DNA from 3 places in the Achromobacter sp. RW408 genome. Region 3 is predicted to be linked to each of the others. Evidence: predicted binding sites of a transcription regulator. Region 3 holds the regulator's gene; each other region holds the start of a gene.
What was found. Region 3 encodes NrdR, which represses ribonucleotide reductase genes. Its sites were predicted from a motif close to CACNANATNTNGTG; they were not measured.
Positions count from the first base shown of each region.

Region 1: DK459_RS03240 (ribonucleoside-diphosphate reductase subunit alpha) is a predicted target of NrdR. The motif match lies at 3,912-3,925, and genes of this name have one in related genera.
Region 2: DK459_RS09630 (ribonucleoside triphosphate reductase) is a predicted target of NrdR. The motif match lies at 3,954-3,967, and genes of this name have one in related genera.

Region 1 is NZ_QHHO01000022.1:214,420-220,467, forward strand. It holds partial or broken gene DK459_RS03230 (Lrp/AsnC family transcriptional regulator) at 1-119, opposite strand, end outside; gene DK459_RS03235 (indolepyruvate ferredoxin oxidoreductase family protein) at 258-3,764, shown strand; gene DK459_RS03240 (ribonucleoside-diphosphate reductase subunit alpha) at 4,068-6,048, shown strand, end outside.
Region 2 is NZ_QHHO01000040.1:443,908-449,955, forward strand. It holds gene DK459_RS09610 (M20 family metallopeptidase) at 1-686, shown strand, start outside; gene DK459_RS09615 (tripartite tricarboxylate transporter substrate binding protein) at 699-1,691, shown strand; gene DK459_RS09620 (PepSY domain-containing protein) at 1,877-3,487, shown strand; gene DK459_RS09625 (DUF3325 domain-containing protein) at 3,484-3,834, shown strand; gene DK459_RS09630 (ribonucleoside triphosphate reductase) at 3,974-5,974, shown strand; gene nrdD (anaerobic ribonucleoside-triphosphate reductase) at 6,039-6,048, shown strand, end outside.
Region 3 is NZ_QHHO01000047.1:693,230-699,277, reverse strand. It holds gene tyrS (tyrosine--tRNA ligase) at 1-339, shown strand, start outside; gene DK459_RS19340 (YbhB/YbcL family Raf kinase inhibitor-like protein) at 412-1,068, shown strand; gene DK459_RS19335 (LysE family translocator) at 1,148-1,786, opposite strand; gene glyA (serine hydroxymethyltransferase) at 1,992-3,242, shown strand; gene nrdR (transcriptional regulator NrdR) at 3,449-3,928, shown strand; gene DK459_RS19320 (GlxA family transcriptional regulator) at 3,976-4,935, opposite strand; gene DK459_RS19315 (cysteine hydrolase family protein) at 4,948-5,517, opposite strand; gene ribD (bifunctional diaminohydroxyphosphoribosylaminopyrimidine deaminase/5-amino-6-(5-phosphoribosylamino)uracil reductase RibD) at 5,758-6,048, shown strand, end outside.

The sequences.
Region 1 (6,048 bases), on a different contig from region 3:
GCCTTCACCCGCCGCCACACCGGCGCCGCCGATAGCCCCACCTTGTCCGACAGCTGCTGTGCCGAGGCCCGGCCATCCTCCTGCAGGGCCTTGAGGATGCCGATATCGGTCTTGTCCATCGTCTTGTCTCCTTTTTGGGTCGAAATTCCGCGAACACGAAATATTCATTGCGAATTATAGGGATAGCACGATCCGAAAACGCAATAAACCCGATGCCTCGCGAACCTATCATGGTGCCGACTACAGGAGCATTCATGATGGACGGCACCCCCGCCCCCGAGCCCGCGCTGGACCTCGACTACCAGCTCGCCGACAACCTCACCCGCCAGACCGGCCGCATCTTCCTGACCGGCACCCAGGCCCTGGTGCGCATCATGCTGACCCAGCGCCGCGTCGATCGCGAGCGCGGGCTGAACACCGCCGGCTTCGTCTCCGGCTACCGCGGCTCGCCCCTGGGCGGCGTCGACATGGCGATGTGGAAGGCGCAGAAGGCGCTCGACGCCAACCAGATCTCGTTCCTGCCCGGCATCAACGAAGACATGGCCGCCACCGCCGTCATGGGCACGCAGCAGGCCGGCATGCGTGCCGACCGCAACGTCGATGGCGTCTTCGCCATGTGGTACGGCAAGGGCCCCGGCGTGGATCGCGCCGGCGATGCCCTGCACCACGGCAACGCCGCCGGCGCCTCGCGCCATGGCGGCGTGCTGGTGGTGGTGGGCGACGACCACACCGCCGTCTCCTCCTCCATCCCGCACGCCAGCGAGGCCTCGCTGATCGGCTGGCAGATGCCCATCGTGCACCCGGCCTCGATCGACGAATACGAAACCTTCGCCCTGTGGGGCTGGGCCCTGTCGCGCCACTCCGGCACCTGGGTCGCCTTCAAGGCCGTCTCTGAAACCATCGAGAGCGGCCACTCCTTCACGCCCGCGCCGGTGCTCAGCTACGACATGCCGGCCGATCCGGACCTGCCGCCGGAAGCGCTGGAATACTCCGCCCGCGACTTCCTGTCGCTGGCGGTCGAAACCCGCATGAACCTGCGCATGAAGGCGGTGGCCGCCTTCGCCCGCCGCCACAGCATCGACCGCCTCACCTGTCCGGCGCCCAAGGCCACCGTCGGCATCGTCACCGTCGGCAAGGCCCACCTGGACGCGATGGAAGCGCTGTCGCGCCTGGGCGTGGACACCGTCACCGCCAACGCGCCGGTGCGCATCTACAAACCCGGCCTGACCTGGCCGCTGGACGCCGAACGCATGCTCGAGTTCGCGCGCGGCCTGTCGCACATCCTCGTGATCGAGGAAAAAGGCGCCGTGGTCGAGACCCAGCTCAAGGACCTGCTGTTCAACCTGCCCGAGCGCGCCACCGTGGTCGGCAAGAAGGGTTTCGACGGCGAGACGCTGGTGCCGTCCGCCGGCCAGCTGCGCCCGTCGCTGCTGGCGCGGCCGCTGGCCCAATGGCTGTCGCGCAGCGCCGGCCTGCAGCCCGGCGTCGACCTGGCCACCTTCGACTGCCAGGACATGCTGTCCAACGACGCCGACGGCATGCGCCGCCGGCCCTACTTCTGTTCCGGCTGTCCGCACAGCACCTCGACCAAGGTGCCCGAAGGCAGCCAGGCGCTGTCGGGCGTGGGCTGCCACTACATGGCCGCCTGGATGGACCGCGACACTGGCGGCCTGACCCAGATGGGCGGCGAAGGGGTCGACTGGATCGGCCTGTCGCGCTACACCAGGATGCCGCACATCTTCCAGAACATGGGGGAAGGCACCTATTACCACTCCGGCTACCTGGCGATCCGCCAGGCCGTGGCCGCCAAGGCCAACATCACCTACAAGATCCTGTTCAACGACGCCGTCGCCATGACCGGCGGCCAGCCGGTGGATGGACCGATCTCGGTGCCGCAGATCTGCCAGCAACTGCGCGGCGAGAACGTCGCCCGCATCGTCGTCACCAGCGACGAACCCGAGAAATACCAGGGCGTGGACCTGGGCGCCGGCATCAAGGTGCACCACCGCCGCGACCTCGACGCGCTGCAACGCGAGCTGCGCGAGATCCCCGGCGTCACCGTGCTGATCCACGACCAGACCTGCGCCGCCGAAAAGCGCCGCCGCAGGAAGAAGAACCAGTTCCCCGACCCGGCCCGCCGCATGCTGATCAACAGCGCCGTGTGCGAGGGCTGCGGCGACTGCGGCGTGAAATCGAACTGCCTGTCGGTGGTGCCGCTGGAAACGCCCTACGGCCGCAAGCGCGCCATCGACCAGTCCAGCTGCAACAAGGACTACTCCTGCGCCGAAGGCTTCTGCCCCAGCTTCGTCTCGGTCATGGGCGGCAAGCCCAGAAAGAGCGCGGCGCCCAAGGCCGACCAGGAACGCCTGCAGCGCCTGATCCAGCAACTGCCGCTGCCGCAACCGCCGGCGCTGGAACGCCCTTACCGCCTGCTGGTGGCGGGCATGGGCGGCACCGGCGTCATCACCATCGGCGCCATCGTCTCGATGGCCGCGCACCTGGAAGGCCTGTCGGCCGCGGTGCTGGACCTGACCGGCCTGGCGCAGAAAGGCGGCACGGTCGTCAGCCACATCCGCCTGGCGCCCGCGGGCGCGGCCGCCGGCCCGGTGCGCCTGGACTGGCAGCAGGCCGACGCCGCCATCCTGTGCGATCCGGTCGCCTCCGTGGCGCCCGACTCGCTCGGCGCGCTGCGCCGCGGCCACACGCAGGTCACCGTCAACACCTACGTCGCCCCGGTGTCCGATTTCACCCGCAACCCGGACGCCGCCATGCGGCCGGAAGCGCTGCTGGCCAAGATCCGCCACGCCGCCGGCGACGAGCACACCGCCGCCATCGATGCGCACGAGGCCGCGCTGGCGCTGTTCGGCGACAGCATCCTGTCGAACATGTTCATGCTGGGCTACGCCTGGCAGCGCGGCGGCGTGCCGCTGTCGCAGGCCGCCATCAACCGCGCCATCGAACTGAATGGCGTCGCCGTGGCCGCCAACCGCGCGGCCTTCGACAGCGGCCGCCTGGCCGCGCACCAACCCGAAGCGCTGGAAGGCGCGCTGCGCCCGCGCGCCCAGGTGGTGCAACTGCATGTGCCGGAAACCTTCGAGCGCGCCGTGGCGCGCCGCGTCGAAGACCTGACCGCCTACCAGGACGCCGCCTACGCGCAGGCCTACCGCGAGGTGGTCGAACGCGTCGCCGCGCGCGAGCGCGAGCTGGCGCCCGACGCCAGGACGCCGCGCCTGGCCATGGCGGTGGCGCGCGGACTGTTCAAGCTGATGGCCTACAAGGACGAATACGAAGTCGCCCGCCTCTATACGGGCGAGGCCTTCCAGGCCCAGCTCAAGGGCCAGTTCGAGGGCGACTACAGCCTGCGTTTCCACATGGCGCCGCCGATCTTCGCGCGCAAGGACCCGCGCACCGGCGTGCCGCGCAAGGTGACGCTGGGCCCGCGCACCATGACCGCGCTCAAGCTGCTGACCCGCTTCAAGCGCCTGCGCGGCACCTGGTTCGATCCGTTCGGCCACACCGCCGAACGCAAGATGGAGCGCGCGCTGGTGGGCGAATACCGCCAGACCATAGACCAGTTGCTCGCAGGGTTGAACCGCGACAACCTGGCGCAAGCGGCTACAATCGCCGCCCTTGCAGAAACCATCCGCGGCTTCGGCCACGTGAAGGCTGCGAACGTCGAGAAGTACAGGACGGAGCTGGCCCGCTTGATGCAAAGCTATACGGCGCCTGCCCCGCGCGATGTACCCCTGCGGAAAACCGCATAAACACTCGCGCTGAGCGGCATTCTCCTGGGCGCGCCTTGCTAGGCGCGCCCAGTGCATTTAGTAACAATGTTTTGGGAACCTGATCCTATCTTCTTCTTGTAGCTGTCGTACTCGATCACTAGAATTAGTGTCCAACGAGGGGTGCTACACTACATCTTGTGGTCGCCTAACCGCTGATACTCGTCGGCCACGCCATGCGGATTCGTCCGTCCAAGCGTTGCGACCCCCTCAATAAGATCCAATTTCGTACCTGACATGACGTCGTCATGTCGCTATCTACGCGCTTTTCGCACAGGAGCTTCCATGCAGACTACGATCGCCTCTGTGACCCGGCCCTCGGCCGTGCCGCCCTCGCAAACCGATTCCCCTGCCGACGCCAACGGCGGGCAATGGGCCAGCTACAACATCATCCGCCGCAATGGCTCGGTGGTCGGGTTCGAACCCGGCAAGATCGCCATCGCCATGACCAAGGCCTTCCTGGCCGTCAACGGCGGCCAGGGCGCGGCCTCGGCCCGCGTGCGCGAGCTGGTTGAACAACTGACGACCCAGGCCGTCAACGCGCTGGTGCGCAACCGCCCCGGTGGCGGCACCTTCCATATCGAAGACATCCAGGACCAGGTCGAACTGGCCCTGATGCGCTCGGGCCAGCACGACGTCGCCCGCGCCTACGTGCTCTACCGCGAGAAGCGCACCCAGGAACGCGCCGCCGCCGCGGCCGCCGAAGGCCAGCAGAAGGTCGACGCCGTGCCGCAGGAAAACGTGCTGCACGTCACGGACGCGGGTGTCCGCCGTCCGCTGGACATCGCCGAACTGCGCGCCACCATCGTCGCCGCCGGTGAAGGCCTGGCCGAATTCATCGACTCCGAAGCCATCCTGAAGGAAACGGTCAAGAACCTGTACGACGGCATCCCCGTCGACGAAGTGTTCAAGTCCGCCATCCTGTCGGCGCGCGCGCTGGTCGAGAAGGACCCGGCCTACAGCCAGGTCACCGCCCGCCTGCTGCTGCACACGATCCGCAAGGAAGTGCTGGGCGAGGAAGTCTCGCAGGACGGCATGGCCGCCCGCTACGCCGAGTACTTCCCCACCTTCATCGCCCGCGGCATCGAAGGCGGCCTGCTGTCGCCCGACCTGGCCGGCTACGACCTGACCAAGCTGGGCAAGGCGCTGAACGCCAAGCGCGACCTGCAGTTCGGCTACCTCGGCCTGCAGACCCTGTACGACCGCTACTTCCTGCACATCCGCGGCACCCGCATCGAACTGCCGCAGGTGTTCTTCATGCGCGTGGCCATGGGCCTGGCGCTGCGCGAGACCGATCGCGAAGCCCGCGCCATCGAGTTCTACGAGATCCTGTCGTCGTTCGACTTCATGAGCTCGACCCCGACGCTGTTCAACTCGGGCACCCTGCACTCGCAGCTGTCGTCGTGCTACCTGACCACCGTCTCCGACGACCTGGAAGGCATCTACGACGCCATCAAGGAAAACGCTCTGCTGGCCAAGTACGCCGGCGGCCTGGGCAACGACTGGACCCCGGTGCGCGCGCTGCGCAGCCATATCAAGGGCACCAACGGCGAAAGCCAGGGCGTGGTCCCGTTCCTGAAGGTCGTCAACGACACCGCCGTGGCGGTGAACCAGGGCGGCAAGCGCAAGGGCGCGGTCTGCACCTACCTGGAATCGTGGCACCTGGACATCGAGGAATTCCTCGAACTGCGCAAGAACACCGGCGACGAGCGTCGTCGCACCCACGACATGAACACGGCGAACTGGATTCCCGACCTGTTCATGAAGCGCGTCATGGAAGGCGGCGAATGGACCCTGTTCTCGCCGTCCGACTGCCCCGACCTGCACGACAAGTACGGCAAGGCCTTCGAAGAAGCCTACGTCGGCTATGAAGCGCGCGTCGCCAGCGGCGACCTGAAGCTGTTCAAGAAGATGCCGGCGCTGACCCTGTGGCGCAAGATGCTGTCGATGCTGTTCGAAACCGGCCACCCGTGGATCACGTTCAAGGATCCGTGCAACATCCGTTCGCCGCAGCAGCACGTCGGTGTGGTCCACAGCTCGAACCTGTGCACCGAGATCACGCTGAACACCAACGAATCGGAAATCGCGGTTTGCAACCTGGGGTCGGTGAACCTGGTCGCGCACATGAAGCCGGCCGCTGGCGGCGGTTTCGAACTCGACCACGAGAAGATCAAGCGCACCGTCAGCATCGCCATGCGCATGCTCGACAACGTCATCGACATCAACTATTACGCCGTCGACAAGGCCCGCAACTCCAACGCGCGCC
Region 2 (6,048 bases), on a different contig from region 3:
ACGCGCGTGGCCGCATCCTGGTGCCGGGCCTGCGGCCGCCGCCCATCCCGGCGCCGGTGGCGGTGGCGCTGGCGGACCTGGAAGTGGGTGGCGGCGCCGACGATCCCGCGATCGACCACGACTGGGGCGAGCCCGGCCTGTCGCCCTCGGAGCAGGTGTTCGGCTGGAACAGCCTGGACGTGCTGACCTTCGGCGCCGGCGATCCGGCCAAGCCGGTCAATGCCATTCCACCCGTCGCAACGGCCTGGTGCCAGTTGCGTTTCGTCGTCGGCACCGACTGGCGCGCGCTCGAGCAGCACGTGCGCGCCCATCTGGACGCGGCCGGCTTTGCCGACGTGCGGGTCCGCGTCGGCATGCAGGCCGGCGCCACCCGCCTGTCGCCCGACAACCCCTGGGTACGCTGGGCCGCCGCCTCGATCGAGCGCAGCACCGGCCAGCGCCCGGCGGTGCTGCCCAACCTGGGGGGCTCGCTGCCCAACGACATCTTCGCCGACCTGCTCGGCCTGCCCACGCTGTGGGTGCCGCATTCCTACCCCGCCTGCGCCCAGCACGCGCCCAACGAGCATCTGCTGGGCAGCGTGGCGCGCGAGGGCCTGGCCATCATGGCGGGCCTGTTCTGGGACCTGGGCGACCAGGGCGCCGCGCTGCGCCAGGCCGCCGCCGAAACCGATTCCTCTCCCTCCTGACCGGACTCTTCCATGATCGCCCGACTCCGCGCCGCCGCGCTGGCCTGCCTTTCGGCCCTTGCCCTGCAAGCCACCCTGGCCGCCCCCGCCGCGCACGCCGCCTATCCCGAACAGGCCATCAAGCTGGTGGTGCCGTTCACGCCCGGCGGCGCCACCGACGCCGTGGCCCGGCTGCTGGCCAACCGGCTGTCGGGCAAGCTGGGCCAGGCCGTGATCGTCGAGAACCGGCCCGGCGCCTCGACCGTCATCGGCGCCAACGCCGTGGCGCAGGCCCAGCCCGACGGCTACACGCTGATGCTGTCGGGTAGCACCACCTACACCGTGCTGCCGGCGCTCAAGCGCGACCTGCCCTACGATCCGCGCCGCAGCTTCGAGCACATCGCCATCGTGGCCCTGGCGCCGGTGGTGCTGCTGACGCAGAACAGCCTGCCGGCCGAGACCGCGCAACAGGCGGCCGAGCTGGCGCGCGACAAGACCGCCGGCGGCGGCCTGATGTACGGCACCTTCGGTCCAGGGTCGGCGCCGCACCTGGTGGGTGAAATGTTCGCCGAGGCCGCGGGCGCCAAAATGACGCCGGTGCCCTACAAGGGCAGCGCGCAGTTCATCACCGCGCTGATCGGCGGCGAAATCGCGCTGGGCGTGGACACCGTGTCGTCGGCCGCGCCGCAGGTCAAGGCGGGCAAGGTGCGCGCGCTGGCCGTCACCGGCGAACACCGCGTGCCGCAGTTGCCGGACGTGCCGACCTTCATCGAAAGCGGCCTGCCCGGCGTCTCGATGGTGGGCTGGTACGGGCTGGTGGCGCCGGCTCGCACGCCGCCGCCGGTGCTGGACACGTTGAACCGCGCGGTCGCGGACATCATGGCCGACCCGCAGGTACGCCGCGCCATCGCCGACCTGGCGCTGGAGCCGGTCTACCTGGACGGCGCCGCCTTCACCGCGCGCATGGAACAGGAACTCAAGACCTTCGGCGAAGTGGGCCGGCGCGCCGACATCAAGCTGGACTGAAGCGCCCGCCCCGCGCGGGCGCCGGCGGGCCACGGTCCGCCGGCACGATGGCGTCGGGAATCGTCCTATTCCGACCCCATTTCGACTAGAATCGGAACCATTCTCAATAAAAGACCCGCGGCAGGGCTCGCGGCGGCGTCGATAGAAGAAAGAGGCGCGTTCTGAAACCCAGTTTCCGTTTGTCCATGGCCTGGCTCCACACCTGGGTCGGCCTGTGGTTTTCCTGGCTGCTGTTCGCCGTCTTCCTGACCGGGACGCTGGCGGTGTTCGCCGAACCCATCACCCACTGGATGACGCCGGAGCACCATGCGGCCGAGGCCGAGGCGGCGGCGCGCGAGCCCGTGAAGGTGGATCGCGCGCGCCGGCTCGATCTGGCGGTGCAGTACATGGCGCGGCATCACGCCGGCGCCGGCATGTGGGAGATCTGGCCGGTCAACCGCCACCACGACAACGGCCTGGTGGCCTACTGGTTCGACTCGAACGGCGCATACGCCGACGCCGAACTCGACCCCGAGACCGGCCGCGAACTGGACGAGGACCACCACGAGGCAGGCCGCGCCACCTTCGGCGGCGACCACTTCGTCGACTTCCACTACAACCTGCACGCGCAGCCCCTGGGCCTGTGGATCGTGGCCTTCGCCGCCATGGCGATGCTGGTGGCGATGGTTTCCGGCGTGGTGACGCACAAGCGCATCTTCAAGGACTTCTTCACCTTCCGCGCCAGCAAGGGCCAACGTTCGTGGCTGGACGCGCACAACGCCACCGCGGTGCTGACCCTGCCCTTCCAGTTCATGATTGCCTATACCGGCATCGTGATCTCGGCCTTCACGCTGATGCCAGCGCCCATCGCGGCGACCTATGGCCCCGGCGCCGAGGCCGCCCGCCTGTACCTGGCCGAACTGGCGCGCGAAGACCAGCCCCCGCTGACCGGCACCGCGCTCGCCGTGCCGGCCCTGGAACCGCTGGTCGCGCGCGCCGAACGGTTGATCGGGCAGACCGCGCGCGCCATCGTCATCAACAACCCCGAAGACGGCTCGATGCGGATCGCGGTCTATGGCTGGAACGAGGAGGCCGACCAGAACGTCCATATCAGCAGCACCACCGGCATGGCCGAATTCTCCGCCGCCACCGGCCAATTGCTGCGCCTGCGCGCCCCCGGCGGCGTCGAGGGCGGCGCCGCGCCGTTGACGCGCCAGGTGATGTCCGACCTGCACATGGTCAAGTTCGGCGGACTGGCGATGAAATGGCTGTACTTTGTGTGCGGCCTGGCCGGCAGCGCCATGATGGGCACCGGCGCGGTCCTGTTCATGGTCAAGCGCCGCAACCGGATGGGCGACGAATTCGGCGCCGCCACCGCGCGCGTCTACCGCCTGATCGAAGGCCTGAACGTGGCCGCGCTGGCCGGCCTGGCGATCGCCTGCGTCGCCTACCTGTGGGCCAACCGGCTGTTGCCGGTGTCGCTGCCGCAGCGCGCCGGCTGGGAACTGCGCGCCTTCTTCATCGTCTGGGCGCTGACGCTGGCCCATGCCTGGCTGTGCAGTCCGCGGCGCGCCTGGCTGTGGCAGCTGGGCCTGCTGTCGGCGCTGTGCCTGCTGCTGCCGCTGCTGTCCCTGCTGACGCTGGGCGACCATCCGCTGGCGCAGATCGCGCGCGGCGACTGGGAAAGCGCCGGGGTCGAACTGACGGCCGTGGCCATAGGCGTGGCGGCCGGCTGGGCCGCGCTGCGGCTGGGCCGCAAACCGCTGTCGGCGCCGCCGCCGCGCGATACGCGCGCTTCGCGGGAGGCCACGGCATGAATCTCAACGACGCCTTCGGCATCGCCATGGCGCTGCTGCTGACCTATTCCGGCATGGCCTGCCTGAGCCTGGCGATGCCGCGCCATTACGACCAGGTCTGGGGCCGCGATCCCTCGGCCGGCCATTCCCGCGTGCTGCGCGGCGCGGGCATCCTGCTGTTGCTGCTGGCGCTGCTGCCCTGCGTCGGCCTGTGGGGCAACACCGTGGGCGTGGTGGCCTGGCTGGGCTGGCTGTCGGCCGGCGCGTTGCTGTGGGTCGGCATGCTGTCGTGGTCGCCGCGCCCGGCCATGGGCACCGCCGCCCTGGCGCTGGTGATCTCGCTGGCCGGGGTCGGCTTGGGTTTCTAGGGCCGCATTGCGTCCGCGCCGGCCCGGCCGGCGCCGTTTGACCGGCATCAAGACAAGCCGACAAACGCCTCGATAGCCGGGCTTTCGACACCATAGGTGGTGGTAGAGTTTTCCTACCCCACAACATATGGTGTCAGCGATGCAACTCCAACACATCCTCAAGCGCGACGGCCGGGTCGTCGCATTCGACCGCGACAAGATCGCCGCGGCCATCGCCGCCGCCGGCCGCGGCACCGGAGAACTGGACGCCGACGTCGCGCAGGCGCTGACCGGCGCGGTGATCGAGGCGCTGGCCGCCGAAGGCAACGTCTGCCCCGGCGTGGAGACCATCCAGAACCAGGTCGAGGAAACGCTGGTCAAGGCCGGCTACTGGCGCACCGCCCGCGCCTACATCGTCTACCGCGAACAACACGCCCGCCTGCGCGCGCTGCGCCACACCCTGGTGGACGTGGAAAGCGCCATGGAGGAATACCTGGAACAGCGCGACTGGCGCGTCAACGCCAACGCCAACCAGGGCTACAGCCTGGGCGGGCTGATCCTGAACGTGGCCGGCAAGGTCACCGCCAACTACTGGCTGTCCAACGTCTTCACCCCCGAGGCCGGCCAGGCCCACCGCGATGGCGACATCCACATCCACGACCTGGACATGCTCAGCGGCTATTGCGCCGGCTGGTCGCTGCGCCAGCTGCTGACCGAAGGCTTCAACGGCATCCCCGGCAAGATCGAGGCCACGCCGCCGCGCCACATGTCGGCGGCCATCGGCCAGATTGTCAACTTCCTGGGCACGCTGCAGAACGAATGGGCCGGCGCCCAGGCCTTCAGCTCGTTCGACACCTACATGGCGCCCTTCATCCGGCGCGACGCGATGACCTACGCCGAGGTCAAGCAAAGCATGCAGGAACTGATCTACAACCTGAACGTGCCGAGCCGCTGGGGCACGCAGACGCCGTTCACCAACCTGACCTTCGACTGGACCTGCCCGGCCGACCTGAAGGAGCAGATCCCCTACGTCGGCGGCGAGGAAATGCCGTTCGCCTATGGCGACCTGCAGGCCGAGATGGACATGATCAACCGCGCCTACATCGAGGTGATGATGGCCGGCGACGCCAAGGGGCGCGTGTTCACCTTCCCGATTCCCACCTACAACATCACGCCCGACTTCGACTGGGACCATCCCAACACCGAGCGCCTGTTCGAGATGACCGCGCGCTACGGCCTGCCGTACTTCCAGAACTTCCTCAATTCAGACCTGGAGCCGCACATGGTGCGCTCCATGTGCTGCCGCCTGCAGCTGGACCTGCGCGAACTGCTCAAGCGCGGCAACGGCCTGTTCGGCTCGGCCGAGCAGACCGGGTCGGTGGGCGTGGTGACCGTCAACTGCGCCCGCCTGGGCCACACCTGCCGCGGCGACGAGGCCGCGCTGATGGCGCGCCTGGATCACCTGCTGGGCCTGGGCCGCGACGTGCTGGAAACCAAGCGCAAGGTGGTGCAGCGCTACATCGACCAGGGGCTGTACCCGTACACGCGGCGCTACCTCGGCACGCTGCGCAACCACTTCAGCACGCTGGGCGTGAACGGCATCAACGAGATGATCCGCAACTTCAGCGGCGACGCCGAGGACGTCACCACGCCGGCCGGCCATGCGCTGGCGGTGCGCCTGCTGGATCGGGTGCGGGCGCGCATGACCGAGTTCCAGGAAGAGACCGGGCACCTCTACAACCTGGAGGCCACGCCCGCCGAAGGCACCACCTACCGCTTCGCCCGCGAAGACCGCAAGCGCTACCCCGGCATCCTGCAGGCGGGCACCGAGGCCCAGCCCTACTACACCAACTCCAGCCAGCTGCCGGTGGGCCACACCGACGATCCGTTCGAGGCGCTGGCCCTGCAGGAAGCGCTGCAGGGCAAGTACACCGGCGGCACCGTGCTGCACCTGTACATGAACGAGGCCGTGTCGTCGGCCAGCGCGTGCAAGGAACTGGTGCGGCGCGCGCTGTCGAATTTCCGGCTGCCGTACATCACCGTCACGCCGACGTTCTCGATCTGCCCGAACCACGGCTATCTGGCCGGGCACCACGAGTTCTGCCCGAAGTGCGACGCCGAATTGCTGGCCAGGCAGGCGTCTTGCTGCGCGCCGGCCTGACCGCCGCTGTCGACCGCTTTTTTCCCCGGGCGATCCCCGCCCGGCCTTTCCCCAAGGAGCCGTTATGCAAACCG
Region 3 (6,048 bases):
GACGCCAAGGTCATGCTGGCGCAGGAAATCATCACCCGTTTCCATTCGGCCAAGGCCGCCGAGGACGCCCTGGCCGCGTTCGAGGCGCGTTTCCGCGACGGCGCGATTCCGGAGGACATGCCCGAGGTCAGCGTCGGCGGCGCGCCGGTCGGCATCCTCAAACTGTTGCGCGAGGCTGGCCTGGTGGCTTCGGGTTCCGAGGCGCAGCGCAACGTCGAGCAGGGCGGGGTGCGCGTCAATGGCGACCGGGTCGAAGACAAATCGTTGCAACTGCCTGCGGGGACTTACGTGGTCCAGGTGGGCAAGCGCAAGTTCGCGCGTGTTAAGTTGAACCCATAATCGCGAAGATTTTGATACGCTGGAGGGACGTTCAAGGCTGGGATGCCTTCGCAGCACTTCAAGGAGCACGACATGAAACTTTCGAGTTTGTCTTTTTCCGATAACGAGTCGATTCCGGAGCGCTACGCCTTCGGCAAGATCGATGCGCAATCGCACGTCGCGCTGGCTGACAACTACAACCCGCAGTTTTCCTGGGACGATGTCCCGGCGGGTACGCAGTCGTTCGCCTTGATCTGCCACGACCCGGACGTTCCCTCCAAGCCCGACGACGTCAACCAGGAGGGCCGTGAAGTGCCGGCCGACCTGCCGCGGGTGGACTTCTTCCATTGGGTGCTGGTCGACCTGGCGGCCGACATGCGCGAAATCGACGAAGGCGCTTTTTCCAGCGGTATCACGCCGCGTGGCAAGGGCGGCCCGCTGGCGCCGCTGGATGCCCGCCAGGGCATCAACTCGTACTCGTCCTGGTTCGCCAACGACCACGACATGAGCGGCGACTATTTCGGCTATGACGGCCCGTGCCCGCCCTGGAACGACGCACTGGTGCACCGCTACGTGTTCACGCTGTACGCGCTGGACGTCCATACGCTGAACCTGCAGGGTTCGTTCACCGGCGAGGACGCGCTGCGCGCCATCCAGAAGCACGTGCTGGCGCAGGCGTCGCTGACCGGCACCTACACGCTCAACCCGAAGCTGGCGCCCAAGCAGATCGGGGCGACCTCGGCGTCCTGATTCCTCGCGATCAGCAAAAAGGGCCGCATCAATGTGGCCCTTTTTTATTTCCCGGCCATCCGCCGGAGGCGCGGCGCCTTCAGGCGCCGGCGCGCTTCAGGCGCAGCAGCGCCACGCCGAAGGCGACGAACACCGAGCCCACCGCCCGGTTGATCCAGCGCAGCGCGCGTGGCTGCTGGAACAGGCGGCGGGCGCGGCGCGCCAGCAGGCCGTAGGCCAGCAGCGATGGCAGCGACAGGCCCATGAAGATGCCGGTCAGGATGAAGAACTGCGGCAGCAGCGGCTCGGCCGCGTTCAGGAACTGCGGGAACAGCGCGGTGAAGAACAGGATGGGCTTGGGATTCAGGCCGGCCACGAGGGTGGCCTCCAGGTACAGCGCCAGCGCGCCGCGCGGCGGGCGGCCCTGGCTGTCTGGCGGCGGCGCGGCCACGCTGCTGCGGCCCAGCAGGTGGCGCAGGCCCAGGTAGATCAGGTAGGCGGCGCCGGCGATCTTGAGGATGGCGAACAGCAGGGCGGACGATTGCAGCACCACGCCCAGGCCCAGCATGGCGGCGCCGGACAGCAGGAACAGGCCGGTGATATTGCCCAGCGACGACGGCAGCACGGCGCGCAGGCCGCCGGCGGCGCCATTGCGCATGGCCAGGATGCTGGCGGGGCCGGGGGTGACGACGCTGACGGCGGCGACCAGGGTGTAGGCGAGCAAAGTCTGGGTTTGCATGAAAGTTTCTCAAGTCGGATTGAGAGGGTTTTCCTGCCACGGACGGATCGCGGAAATTTCGCGCCCTTGGCGGGAATTTTGCCGCCATTCGGGGCATTTTGGCGACAGGGAAAGCGGCGGTACGCGGTAAACTATTCGTCATTATCCGGGTTTACCCACCCGGGCGCAGTTTTCTCCTCTCTTACCGCCTCAGGAACCCCCCGTCATGTTTGACCGCAACCTCACCCTCTCCAAGGCTGACCCGGACGTCTGGGCCGCCGTCCAGAAGGAAGACGTTCGCCAAGAGCAGCACATCGAGCTGATCGCTTCGGAGAACTACGCCAGCCCGGCCGTCATGGAAGCCCAGGGCACGCAGCTCACGAACAAGTACGCCGAAGGCTACCCGGGCAAGCGCTACTACGGCGGTTGCGAATACGTCGACGTGGTCGAGCAGCTGGCCATCGACCGCCTGAAGCAGATCTTCGGCGCCGAAGCCGCCAACGTGCAGCCCAACTCGGGTTCGCAAGCCAACCAGGGCGTGTACATGGCCGTCCTGAAGCCGGGCGACACCGTGCTGGGCATGAGCCTGGCCGAAGGCGGCCACCTGACGCACGGCGCCTCGGTCAACGCCTCGGGCAAGCTGTACAACTTCATCTCGTACGGCCTGGACGAAAACGAAGTCCTGAACTACGCCCAGGTCGAGCAGCTGGCCAAGGAGCACAAGCCCAAGCTGATCGTCGCCGGCGCCTCGGCCTACGCCCTGCACATCGACTTCGAGCGCATGGCCCGCATCGCTCACGACAACGGCGCGCTGTTCATGGTCGACATCGCCCACTACGCCGGCCTGGTCGCCGGCGGCGCGTACCCCAACCCGGTGCCGCACGCCGACTTCGTCACCTCGACCACGCACAAGTCGCTGCGCGGCCCGCGCGGCGGCGTCATCATGATGAAGGCCGAATACGAGAAGATCATCAACTCGGCCATCTTCCCCGGCATCCAGGGCGGTCCGCTGATGCACGTCATCGCCGGCAAGGCCGTGGCCTTCAAGGAAGCGCTGGAACCCGAATTCAAGACCTACGCGCAACAAGTGGTCAAGAACGCCAAGGTGCTGGCCGACACGCTGGTCAAGCGCGGCCTGCGCATCGTTTCGGGCCGCACCGAAAGCCACGTCATGCTGGTGGACCTGCGTGCCAAGGGCATCACGGGCAAGGAAGCCGAAGCCGTGCTGGGCCAGGCTCATATCACCGTCAACAAGAACGCCATCCCGAACGATCCGGAAAAGCCCTTCGTGACCAGCGGCATCCGCCTGGGCACGCCGGCCATGACCACCCGCGGCTTCACCGAAGCCGAGGCCGAGCTGACCGCCAACCTGATCGCCGACGTGCTGGACAACCCGCGTGACGAAGCCAACATCGCCGCCGTGCGCGCCAAGGTCAATGAGCTGACCTCGCGCCTGCCGGTGTACGGCAAGAAGTGATGCGGCGGCGGATCTTTCCCGCCGGCACATGACGAGGACGGCTCCGCAAGGGGCCGTCCTTTTGTTTTCGGGCCAATGGCGCTTGCGCGCCGGCGGTCATCGTGGCAAAAATAATAGGGACGAATTTGTCATAGTCGCCACGGATCGACTGTCGCCTCGTTACAATATGGGCGAATTATTGCTTTCCGTGTTTTCAGGGATCACACATGCGGTGTCCATTTTGCGGCAACTCCGAAACGCAGGTCGTCGACAGCCGTGTCTCGGAAGAGGGCGACGCCATCCGTCGCCGGCGCCGCTGCCAGTCCTGTGACAAGCGCTTCACCACCTACGAGCGGGTGGAGCTGGCGATGCCGTCCGTGGTCAAGCGCAACGGCAGCCGCAGCGACTACGATCCCGCCAAGCTGCGCGCCAGCCTGAGCCTGGCGCTGCGCAAGCGCCCGGTCAGCACCGAGGACGTGGACGCCGCCGTCGCCCGCATCGAGGAACAACTCCTGGCCAGCGGGCTGCGCGAAGTGGCTTCCGGGCATATCGGCGAACTGGTCATGAACGAGCTGCGCAAGCTCGACAAGGTGGCCTACGTGCGCTTTGCGTCGGTGTACAAGAGCTTCGAGGACATCGGCGAATTCGTCGAGGCGATCCGCGAGATGCAGGGGCCGGTGCTGCCCGCCAAGCTGCGCAAGGAATGAGGGCGCCGCGCGGCGCCTGAGGGGCGCGGATTGACTCGCAAGGCGCGCTACAGCGCGGGTGTCCGCGCCATGCTGGGCGTCTGCGGCTGGAATCGGCGCCACACGCGGCGCAGGTGCTGGGCCGAGCCGAATCCGGATTTCTCCGCCACCATCTCCAGGTTCAAGCGGGTTTCGCGCAGCATGTCGCGCGCCAGCGCCACGCGTATCTGATACAGGTAGTCCATCGGCGTGCAGCCGGCGTGCTCGCGGAACAGCCGCGTCAGGTGGCGCGAACTGGTGTGGGCCTGCTCGGCCAGCGACTGCGCCGACCACGGCGCCGCCGGGTTGCGCACCACCGCGTCCTGGACCCGGTGCACACCGGGATGCATGTGGTTGCGGTGTTCCAGCCAGGGCGACAGGGCCGAGTCGGTGCCGGCGCGGCGCTGGTAGACCACCATGTCGCGCGCCACTTCACTGGCCACGCGCGGGCCGCAGTGGCGCGACACCATGTGCAGCGCCAGGTCGATGCCGGCGGTGATGCCGGCGCTGCTGACCAGGTTGCCGTCTTCGACGAAGATGCGGTTGTCGTGCAGCCGGGCGGACGGATCCATGTCGGCCAATTGCGCCAGGCAGCTGTGGTGCGTGGTGCATTCGCGCTGGCGCGTCAGGCCGGCCGCGGCGGCGAACAGGGCGCCGGCGCAGACGGTCATCAGCGTGAAGCCGTCGACCGGATGGCGCGCCGCCAGCCAGTCGATGATGACGCGGGCCTCGGGCTCGTCCAGGCGGATGTGCTTGCCCACCACCCCGGACACGATCACCAGCGCCTCGGGCGGCAGCTTCTGGGGCAGGGGCTGGATCCGCGCCAGGTGCAGGCCGGGAATGCCGCTTTCCACTTCGGTCGAGGGGCCGCAGAAATGCTGCGCGAAGGCGTCCGGGCACAGCTTGTTGGCAACCCGGAACGCCTCGGCCGGCCCGGCCACGTCGAGCAGCACGATTCCCCGCGGCAACACGAAGTACACGGGAATCATGGCGGCGCGTCCTTATTGCGCGTCGGCGAAGACGTCGGCAGCGCGGGCGATGCGGGCAAAGCGGCCCTGCAGCACAAGTTCGGTGGCGTCGCGGATCTCGGCCGGCGTGTAGTGCTTGCCCGACGGACTCTGCATGGCGAAAGTCAGCGTGGCGTCGGTCGGGAACACCACCTTGAAGCCGTCGTCGCTGGCATGGCGGGTGGTGGTCTCGCAGCACTGTTCGGTGCGGATGCCGCTGACGATGACGCCCTCGATGCCGTGCTTGCGCAGCCAGTCCCGCAGCGTGGCGCCGTCGGCGTCCTTGGCGTAGAGGGAGGAATGCACGGTCTTGTGGAACACGGCGTCGGGCTCGATGCGCAGTTCCTTCAATGTCCTGACATGGCCGGAGGCCAGCGAGAATGGGTTGGCTGGATCGTTGGCGGCGCTGGTGTGAAACACCTGCAGCACCGGGATGTCGCGGGCACGGGCGGCGTCTATCAGGCCCTGGAGTTGCGAGACGAATGCCGGATATTCCGACTCGTCCCAAAACGGACGCTGGCGGAAGGAATCCTGGACGTCGATGACGATCAATGCTTGTTTCATGGCGGCGGGCTCCGTGCCTTGGGATTTCGAGAGATACGTGGCGTATTGTGGGCCTGCCCCGGCGGCGGGGCGAGGCCGTCCCGAGACCAGCATCGGCCCAAAACGGACATGACTGCCGGGCCGCTTGAACGATCATAGCGCGCCGGCGCGGAACGGCAAGCGCGGCGTGCCGGCGATCCGCCGCGGACATACAATCCGTGCATGATGAAGAACCCCAGCGAATCCGACGACCTGTCCTGGATGCGGCGCGCCCTGGCCCTGGCGCAGACCGTCATGTACTCGACCGCGCCCAACCCCCGGGTGGGCTGCGTCATCGTGCGCGATGGCCGCGTGCTGGGCGAGGGCGCCACCCAGCCTCCCGGCGGCCCGCATGCCGAAGTGTGCGCGCTGCGCGACGCGCAGGCGCGCGGCGAATCGGTGGCGGGCGCCACCGTCTACGTCACGCTGGAGCCGTGCAGTCATTTCGGCCGCACGCCGCCCTGCGTGGACGCCTTGCTGGCGGCCGCGCCGGCGCGGGTGGTGGTGGCGATC